DNA from 3 places in the Paenibacillus sp. FSL L8-0641 genome. Region 1 is predicted to be linked to each of the others. Evidence: riboswitches for the same ligand, from Rfam matches in the RefSeq annotation. Region 1 holds a riboswitch; each other region holds the start of a gene.

What was found. A riboswitch is a leader RNA that binds a small molecule or an ion and turns the genes downstream of it on or off. The one in region 1 is predicted to bind cobalamin.
Region 2: it holds a riboswitch for cobalamin, as region 1 does, so the genes downstream of both, MKY16_RS24315 (ABC transporter substrate-binding protein) here and MKY16_RS07040 (ABC transporter substrate-binding protein) in region 1, are expected to answer to the same signal.
Region 3: it holds a riboswitch for cobalamin, as region 1 does, so the genes downstream of both, cobJ (precorrin-3B C(17)-methyltransferase) here and MKY16_RS07040 (ABC transporter substrate-binding protein) in region 1, are expected to answer to the same signal.

The regions. Positions count from the first base shown of each region.
Region 1 covers NZ_JBBOUW010000001.1:1,575,388-1,578,669, forward strand. The annotation lists gene cbiB (adenosylcobinamide-phosphate synthase CbiB) at 1-580, shown strand, start outside; gene MKY16_RS07035 (histidine phosphatase family protein) at 630-1,382, shown strand; cobalamin riboswitch at 1,505-1,696, shown strand; gene MKY16_RS07040 (ABC transporter substrate-binding protein) at 1,904-2,911, shown strand; gene MKY16_RS07045 (FecCD family ABC transporter permease) at 2,908-3,282, shown strand, end outside.
Region 2 covers NZ_JBBOUW010000001.1:5,384,292-5,387,573, forward strand. The annotation lists gene MKY16_RS24315 (ABC transporter substrate-binding protein) at 1-1,272, opposite strand, end outside; cobalamin riboswitch at 1,490-1,687, opposite strand; gene MKY16_RS24320 (nucleobase:cation symporter-2 family protein) at 2,445-3,282, opposite strand, start outside.
Region 3 covers NZ_JBBOUW010000001.1:5,144,638-5,147,919, reverse strand. The annotation lists gene MKY16_RS23230 (uroporphyrinogen-III synthase) at 1-10, shown strand, start outside; gene MKY16_RS23225 (LOG family protein) at 217-771, shown strand; cobalamin riboswitch at 829-1,014, shown strand; gene cobJ (precorrin-3B C(17)-methyltransferase) at 1,326-3,122, shown strand; gene MKY16_RS23215 (sirohydrochlorin chelatase) at 3,215-3,282, shown strand, end outside.

The sequences.
Region 1 (3,282 bases):
GGATACGCAGCAACTTGATGAGCCTGAGATTGTACGCGGTACGGTTGAAACGGTCGCTGAAAATATCGTGGACGCGATTATTTCCCCGCTTTTTTATGCCTTGATCGGGGGAGCACCCTTGGCGCTGGCTTATCGTGCTGTGAATACGCTCGATTCCATGGTTGGCTACAAAAATGAAAAGTATCTGCATTTAGGCTGGGCTTCAGCACGTCTAGATGATGTGGCTAACTACATTCCAGCACGCCTGACAGCGGCAATGCTTGTGATAGCGGCGTGGATGTACAAACGAGATGCTGCAAGAAGCTGGCGCACAGTCAAGCGAGACGCTCGTCTGCACCCAAGTCCGAACAGTGGCTTCCCGGAATCGGCTGTTGCTGGTGCATTGGGGATTCGTCTTGGAGGATATAATGTGTATCATGGCGTGCGCTCCTTTCGTGCATACATGGGGGATTGGATACGACCGCTAGAGTCGAAAGATATACGGCATACGATCCAGCTGATGTTCGCCGTGTCCAGTATGTTTGTAGGATTGTGTTTGTTAGGAGCCGCAGGTTGTTTTGCCTTGGGATGGGTGCGGTGAGGGTGAGGAGTGACACACTGAATAATGATCGAGCAGGAAGTGACATTTCTTGAAACAAGATATAGCAGCAAAAAGGACAGTAGAATACGCACAAAGACCGAACTCACAGGAGGATAAGGTGCCGTATGATGCTAAAGAAGATCTGCATTGGGATATGGAGCTCGTGTTAGTTCGTCACGGCACAACCTTATGGAACAAGGAACGTCGATATCTGGGACACTCCGACTTAGGTTTGCTACCGGGGGCAGAGCAGGAATTAAAGCCTTTGCAGGAAAAATTGCAAGGTCAGTCCTTTGCTCGAATCTATTGCAGCGACTTAATGCGATGTCGCCAGACCTTGCAGATCATTGTGCCGGAATCAGAGTTGACGTCTGGGCGTTCCCTATCTACTATGCCTCCTATGATGGAACCATGTCTGCGAGAGCTTCATTTTGGCGAGTGGGATGGAAAAACGTATGACATGCTCAAGGATGTGTCGTTGTATCGGGCTTGGATTGATGAGCCGCAACGGATCACCCCACCTGGTGGAGAGTCTTGGACAGATTTTGTAAATCGTCTGCGCAAATTTCTTGACTCTCTGTATGAATGGCGTGTTGCTATGGAAGTTCAACCCATGGATTTGACTGCTACGTCGCCCTCTGTTTTGGTCGTTACGCATGGTGGCGTAATTCGTCAGCTAGCTTGCATGCTGATACCGGGCCATGATTTTTGGAGTCTGAATCCGAAGCCGGGAGAAGCATTAAGGATTCAATTGAGGCTGGCAGGACCGCACAATTACATAGCGGAAATGCTTCCTCATTAGGTTAGACACCAGCGGATAAAGAGGCTGTTTGGGTTGTAAGCCGCCTCATTTTAACCTATAATCATCAAGTAAAAGAACGGCTTGACTACCACTACATCAAATATCCAGCAGACGAGGTCGGCGCAGCGTGATGAAACTATGGTTTCCCTCCCTGCGCTGTTAAAAGGGAAGTCGGTGTGAATCCGGCGCGGTCCCGCCACTGTAAATGGAAACATGCCCGTTAGTCCTCTTTATATGTTACTAAGCATATGAAAGAATTTCAGGACATGTATTTTACCATAAGTCAGGATACCTGCCCGTCCGCCTGTCACCATAATCCTTCGAGGAAAGGATGACGTGTTCGCAGTGACTGTCCATGCGGAAAGAAGCTGCCGCCTGCGCACGATCTGCGCTAACGTGACCCCTGTGTCCTGATATGAGGATGCGGGGGTTTTTGATAGGAAAAGAAGGCTAGATTTAGAAGATATCTGATGATGTTCAAGTAACGCTCTTAACGATTTATTTATGAAGGGGTGCAAATCATGGCAGGAAAAAAAATAAAGGTGTGGACAACAGGTCTATTGGCTCTGATTTTGGCAGTTGTGCTGAGTGCATGTGGCGCTAATGGAAAAAATGCAGAAAATAAAGAGGGTCAGGCTTCTTCACAGCAGCCGGGACAGGCAGTAAACGCACAAGAGCCTCCGGGCAAAACGGTTTACCCGCTCACAGTTAAAGATGCAACAGGACAGGAATTTACATTCAAAAAAGCGCCGGATAAAATCGTTTCCGTCTCCCCGGCAGAAACCGAGGCGTTGTTCGCCATTGGGCTGGATAAGGAAATTGTCGGCGTCTCCGACTACTCTGATTACCCGGAAGCAGCTACGAAAAAGCCTAAAGTGGGCGGTATTATGAAACCGAACGAAGAGGCGATCATTGCTGCGAACCCGGAAGTCGTTTTTGCAGGGATATCACTTAGTGAACAGGCTACGACCAAGCTGCGCGACATGGGAATTATGATTTTTAAAACGGAACCGAAGACAGTGGAAGATGTCATGGCTAACATCGAATTGTATGGGAAAATCACCGATCATCAGAGAGAAGCAAGAGCGGTGACTGACAAGATGAGAGCAGATGTAGCAGAAGTAAAAGAAGGAATTAAAAATATCGGTAAAGGGCAGAAGCTGCGGGTATACGTCGAGTTTTCACCAGGCTGGACAGTGGGTAAAGGCGAGTTTATGGACGAGCTGATTACGTTGGCGGGCGGCGAAAATGTAGGTGCCACGCAGAAGGGGTGGTACCAAATCAGTGAGGAAAATATTATTGCTGCGAACCCTGACGTGATTTTGTACAGCAAAAGTGTCAAGGACGACAAAACGGGCCAGACGCTCGGTGATATCATTAAAGCTCGCAGTGGATGGGATCAAATATCGGCTGTTCGCCACAACCGGGTATTTGCCGTGGATGATAATTTGATCAGTCGTCCGGGTCCACGCGTAACGGAAGGTCTCAAGGAAGTGGCCAAGGGCGTGTATCCTGAAATTTTCAAATGAACCGTAAACTGATCGGCTTTGGAGGGACAGGTCTTGTCCTGCTGTTGCTGACGCTGCTGCTCTGTCTTGGCATCGGCTCGGCCAAGCTTCCGGTCAGCCAAATCACGGGCATTCTGGTTAACCACCTACCGTGGTTAGGCGATACGTTTACACCGGATTGGAATACATCCTCGGAGCAGATTATTTTGAAGGTCAGATTGCCACGAGTGTTACTGGGAATGTTGGTAGGAGCAGCGCTGGCGCTGGCGGGAGCCGGATTTCAGGGTGTGCTGCGTAATCCTTTGGCTGATCCGTATACACTGGGGGTATCCTCGGGGGCTTCGGTAGGAGCGGCAGTACTGATTTATTGGGGCCTTCAATTTTCATTTGTT
Region 2 (3,282 bases), 3.8 Mb from region 1:
CATACTGTACATAGCAAAATCCCAATCGTTTTTGGTCAACGCCTCGTCGATATTTTCCACCTTGCGAATCTTGACCTGGATTCCCTCTTTCAGCAATTGGCTTTGGATGACCTCAGCCATAACAGAGAGCTCCGGACGCTGAGGGAAAGTCAGCAGCGTAACCTCGAACGGCTTGCCTTGCTTAGTCCATGTCCCTTGGGCGTCCTTCTGCCAGCCATCCTTCGTCAACAGTTGCTCTGCCGTTCCGTCCAGCGCTTTACGCTCAACTTTACCGAAGGGAAGAATGCTCGGGAACGGGCTGCTTGCCTCCGTACCGAAGTCCCTCATGACGGCGCTCACAATCGATGCGCGTGGAATCAGGCTGTCCACCACCTTACGGTTCGCCACATCCTTGAATACTGGCGATTCCATATTGTACACGATCATATGGGTGCGCAAGGACGGAGCTGACAGCACTTGCAGCTTGCCGTTCTTTTTCAGTACCTCTGCGTTATCAACCGGAATATCCGTCGCTACGTCCACCTCGCCGGATTGCAGCGCCATCAGGCGCGAATTCCCGTCCGTAATGAACTTCATCGTCGCTTCAGCCAGTCGTGCCTTCTCGCCCCAATATCCGTCATAACGCTCCACGACCAACGATTGGTCCTTGTTGAACGCTTTGATTTTAAAGGCGCCTGTCATCGCTGGGTAACTCTGTTCATCTTTCATCGATGCCACATCCAGTACAATCGTCGATGGATCAGCTAGATTAGACACCAACGCCGCATTCGGCTGGTTTGTCGTGATCTTCAAGGCCAGCGGGCCGCTTACATCAATGGACTTCACATTCAGTAAATCCTTCGCCAGATGGCTTTTCTCAATAGAGCGTAACAAAGACGCTTTTACACTTGCTGCACCCATACTTTTTCCATTATGAAAAGTGACTTTATCCTGCAAGCTGAACGTCCAAACTGTAGGGCTATCCTGCTTCCACTCCTTTGCCAGCCAAGCCACAGGCTCCAGCTTTTCATTCAAACGTACCAGTGTCTCACCTGCACCGGATCGCATCACATCCCAGCTATTATCTCCATGCGGGTCAACGCCTGACGGTTTCCATGTATACGCCATTACCAGCTTTTTATCTGTCGCTGTTTGTTGTGCTGACGCGTTTTCACCCTTGCCGGAGCTATCCGACGTCCTATTGCTGGCACATCCCGAAAGAGCCATAACTGCCAGCAGCAGCATCACTCCTGTACATATCAACCATGAACGCCTACTACGACTGCTTATCATTCGATGAATCCCCCTCTATCTTGTAAAATCGCATAAACCTAACGCAAAACGCGAAAAAAGCATTCCAGACCACTTAATTAGCAGTCAGAAATGCCTTCAATATAAAATGTCAGAACTCACCTCGAAGCCAACTCCAAAAACATAGAAGGGATCAGATCGGTTTCAGACATTCCGTATGCAGCACGCCTAACCACCTCCCCAGCATCCCGTGGGTCTGACAGTGATGTCAAAACAGGCAGGTCTCCTGACTCCAGGCGTATCTTTCAGGCCTTCCCGGTTCTTCACAATTCCAGTGGCTGTTCTGAAAGCTCCAGCAGTATCCTGCTGATGCCTGTATACAGTGGCGGGCCCGTGTCGGAATCAACCGAACTTCCCTTTTAAGTGAACATGCTCAACAACTATGTACATCGTCTCTACGAAACCCCATACATAGAGTTGTCCGGCTCACACCTGTTTTCTTCCTTTATTTCTTTTCATTACGATCTTATTTTGTTGTCACAGGCTTGTCAATAAAGGCTGCACAATAATTTAAATTTGAACGATAAGGTAGAAACAAGACATAACCTCCAATTGCGTGCACGCAATTGAAGTGTTAAAATTAGGTATAGAGTAAACCACCGTGTCCGTATACTAAAAAGAGTCTTCGCCGCGCCAACGGCAAAGACTCTTAGGACTTGAAAGGCTGTGGATCACCACCACGGCGCGCTGCATAACTAAATGTCAATGCAAACGAAACCCACCGTTAGGGGCCAACCTAATTACGCGGTGGGTTTTCGCTTGTTCCGAAATTTTCGACGTAGCCAGCGATAAAGTTTACGAATACTAAACGCCAGGCTTAGTAACGTAACCATCCAACGCAACACATCGTAGCACGACACAAGGTTGACCATCGGCTTCACCCCCTTTCGGGAAGCTGCACCGTGGTCCGAAAACATCCACCACTATTCAAAATCCATAAGGTAAATTATACCATGATATCGCCCGCTGCTCTAGCAAATTCTTCTAGTAAGTAAACTGGAAAACGCACCAAATTAGAGCTACCCATTTCATTCCGCAGTTTATCTATATATCCCCAGACAGCAAGGGGATCTACTATCTGGATAACCCCATGCCAAACAGCCGGAAAAGAGGCATACGTCCTCTCTCCGGCTATCTTTATTTATTTCTAATCATCAAACCTCCTGTGGAACCTCCTGAACCGTCACGCTTTTGACCGATTCCCCTTGTTTTCTCGTCAAAACGATGTTCAAGACAATCGCTGTAATCGAGCCCGAAACAATACCATTTTGCAACAACATTTTGGCAAAGCTCGGCAGCTGGTCGAACATTTGTGGCAGAACGGCAGAACCTAGGCCCACAGCAATACTGCATGCTGCGATCAGCAGATTGCTTTCCTTTCGCAGATCCACTTCTGACAAAATAGACATGCCTGATGCAGCGACCGAGCCAAACATGACGATCATCGCCCCGCCCAGCACAGCGTTAGGAATCACTGTCGTTAAAGCAGCCAGCTTAGGCAGCAAACCGAGAACAACCATGATACCGCCCGCAGCAAAAATAACGTTCCGTGATTTGACGCGTGTGAGCGAGATCAGACCCACATTTTGCGAGAAGGCTGTATAAGGAAACGCGTTAAAAATACCCCCAAGCATAATCGCAAGTCCTTCCGAACGGAGTCCATTGACGATCTGCTTTTGCTCTACCTTTTGATCAATCGCCTTGCCTACTGCCAGATAAACACCCGTAGACTCGACCATGCTGACAATATTGACGATAATCATCGTACAAACTGCCATAATGCTAAACTCTGGCTTACCAAAATAAAATGGCTGCGCAACACTCACCCATGACGCATCTGCCACGGGAGCAAAATGCACCATTCCCATCGCATAAGCAACCACCGTGCCTGCAAACAGACCGATGAGCACGGAAATCGAGCGCATAAAGCCCTTTGCCAACCGATTCACAAGCAGAATAACCAATAATGTAACCAGCGCCAGCAGCAAATTA
Region 3 (3,282 bases), 3.6 Mb from region 1:
TGGTCATTGAAATGAGTTATAAAATGATAGTGCTGTAAGCAGAAAATGAACTTATATTTACTAATCCAGAGTAAAATAAAGATAAGGGCCTACGAGGTCTTTATCTTTTTTTGTTGGACATGCATCGATAAAGTTTTTTGTTATAGCGAAAATATTTGTCTAATATAATGAATAAGTTTCGATGCATGATACTTGAGGACAGGAGCTGAGACGTTAATGAATTCTATTTGCGTATTTGCCGGGTCCAGACCTGGACATTCATCGGTATATGTTGAGGCGGCAGGCAAGCTGGGGGAAGCCATGGCTCGCCATCATATCCGTCTGATCTATGGTGGCTCTAGCAGGGGGTTGATGGGAGAGGTGGCGGATGGACTGCTGGCGGGTGACGGTCAGGTCACCGGTATTATGCCCACCCTGTTATTCGATGCAGAGATCGTACATCGGGGAGTTACCGAGTTTATTGAGGTAGCAAGCATGCATGAGCGTAAAGCGGCAATGAGCGAGATGGCCGATGCTTTTATTGCCCTTCCGGGTGGTTTGGGAACCTTTGAGGAGCTGTTCGAGGTATTGTGCTGGGCGCAAATTGGCATTCATCGCAAGCCTATTGGGCTGCTGAATGTAAATGGATATTTTGACCCGTTGATAGAAATGGTACGTCATAGCGTTCAGGAAGGGTTTACCGGAGCTGATCATCCAGCGCTACTGAGTATCTCTGCGGACCCGGACGAATTGCTACATATGTTAAAAAAGAAAGCAGAGAACTTAAAATAAAGCGTTTTTCGTGCTTGCACAACTGATTGAGGCAAGGTTATGATAAGACCCATAATCAAATAGCGGACAGACAAGGTGCCTTTGCGGTTGAGCAAAGGGTAACAGGGAATCGGGTGCAAATCCCGAGCGGTCCCGCCACTGTAAGGAAGAGGATTTTTTTAATTGGTCACTCGTGAAAAACGGGGAAGACGAAAGAATCCGTTGATGCCAAGCCAGGAGACCTACCTTGATCTGTATGCACCGTTAACCTTCGCGGAGAGGATGGGTGTACGAAATCAGGAAATCAGGCACACGTTGCTTTTTCCATGTTGGCTAGAGGTTTGCGTGGATATGAACGTGCAGCAGCGTTTGAAGCGTAAACAGACAGATGGAAAACAACGGCAGGCTGGAGGAAGACAAATCGTGTCTTCTTACGCTGTTTGTTCGTCTGATGAGAGATACGTACATAGAAACCCCATCCGGGTAGGATGGGGCTTTTTTGAGTTACAGGATGTCCAAAAATCATTGGAATAGATAGCATAGCTGCCCTGAAAAGGATGAATAGGAGGAGCACGATGAGCCCATTAGGAAAATTGCTGGTGATTGGATTTGGACCAGGAGATATGGAACATATCACAAAACGGGCGCTGGATGCGCTGGCCGAAAGTGAGGTCATTATCGGCTACAATACCTACGTTGATTTGATCCGTCCGTTGTTGAACGGACAGGAGATTGTACGCACAGGGATGACAGAGGAAGTGAGCCGTGCGCAGGAGGCGGTTCGCCAAGCAGAGATGGGCAAGAAGGTAGCTGTCATTTCCAGTGGAGATGCAGGAGTCTATGGTATGGCAGGGCTGGTGTACGAAGTGCTGATGCAAAAAGGCTGGCGACGCGAGGGCGGGGTTGAGGTAGAAGTCGTACCGGGGATCTCGGCTATTCAGTCCTGTGCTTCACTGTTGGGGGCGCCAGTGATGCATGATGCGTGCACGATTAGTCTGAGTGATCATCTGACCCCGTGGGAAACGATCGTAAAGCGTGTAGAAGCTGCGGCTTCGGCTGATTTTGTGATTGCATTATACAACCCGCGCAGTGGTCGGCGTACCCGCCAGATTGTGGAGACGCAGTCCATTTTGCTTCGTTACCGCGATCCGCAAACTCCGGTTGGGCTAGTGAAGAGCGCTTATCGTGAACGTCAGCAAGTTATTGTAACGACGCTGGAAGATATGCTGAACCATGACATCGGGATGCTGACGACTGTAATCATCGGCAATTCCTCGACGACGGTGTATGACGGTTTGATCGTGACTCCGCGCGGATATCAGCGCAAATACACGCTGGATGCGACCGAGCAGGCGCTCAAGCCACATCAGCGGCTCCGCACGGAAGCGGAGCCGTGGTCGCTGGGCGCGCAAGAGGATACACCGCAGGCAGGCGCAGCCCCCACTACGCCCGCTGGACCCTCCGCGAGCGGCGCTGCGGTTGCCACGCAGGCACGCCCGCAAGCGATGGCTGCCGTGCAGGCAACGACTGCTGTGCAAACCGGCGTAGCCCCGGCATCGCTGGCGGCAGAGGCGCTAAGCCGCCTCGCTATCGGCGGTAAGCTGCCTGGCGAAGCCAACGCTCGCTGGAGCGGGCAAGCGCCTGCCGCCAAGAGCACCGCCGGAACGTCAGCGGTGGCCGGAGCAGGGGCCGCGGCCGGGATGGCGACAGGCGGCTTTGGCAAGCCTGCGCTATTTGAGGTGGGCGTTTCCCCGGGTGTGGGAAACAAGAAGTTCACCGCTCGTCAGATGGCGCTGCTCGCCGAGGTAGCGGGTGATGATGGCGAGCTGGAATACACGCCGGATCATCAGATCGTGCTGCGCGTGCCGTGTGCAGACCCCGAGGAACTGGTCGGGCGGCTGCGGGATGAACGATTCATTGTCATGCCGATTGGCGATGTGTTTAAGGTAAAGGCGTGCGACTTCTGCAATATGGAGAAGGATGACGCTGTGCCTGTGGCTGAGCATTTACAGGTTGTACTTGGCGGATTACAGGCACCCAAGGAAACGAGCATTGCTTTGAACGGATGCGGTATGGCCTGCTATGGAGCCGTACTGGAGGATATCGGAATCGTCTATCGCAAGGGTGGGTACGATCTCTTCCTCGGTGGCAAAAAATTCGGCCGCAATGCTCATGCCGCTCAGCCTGTAGCGGAAGGAATTCCGGGTGATCAGATTACGGACATCGTGGAGCATGTCATCGCTGAATATAAGGAAAAAGGACATCCGAATGAGCGCTTTCATAAATTTTTTAAGCGTGTAGGTGTCGTTGCGGGGTTCCGGCATGAAGATGCACCAGTAACGGTAGAAGTGAATGCGGTTTGTGGTGATTAATGGACTGAAGGCCTGATGAACGGGATACAAGCATATATATAAAATAGGGCGTCATGCAGGCTATCCCTATTAAAGAGGAGGAAACAACAGCAGTGGATGCAATATTGTTGGTTGGACATGGAAGTCGGGACCCGGAGGGGAACCAGGAACTGCTGGAATT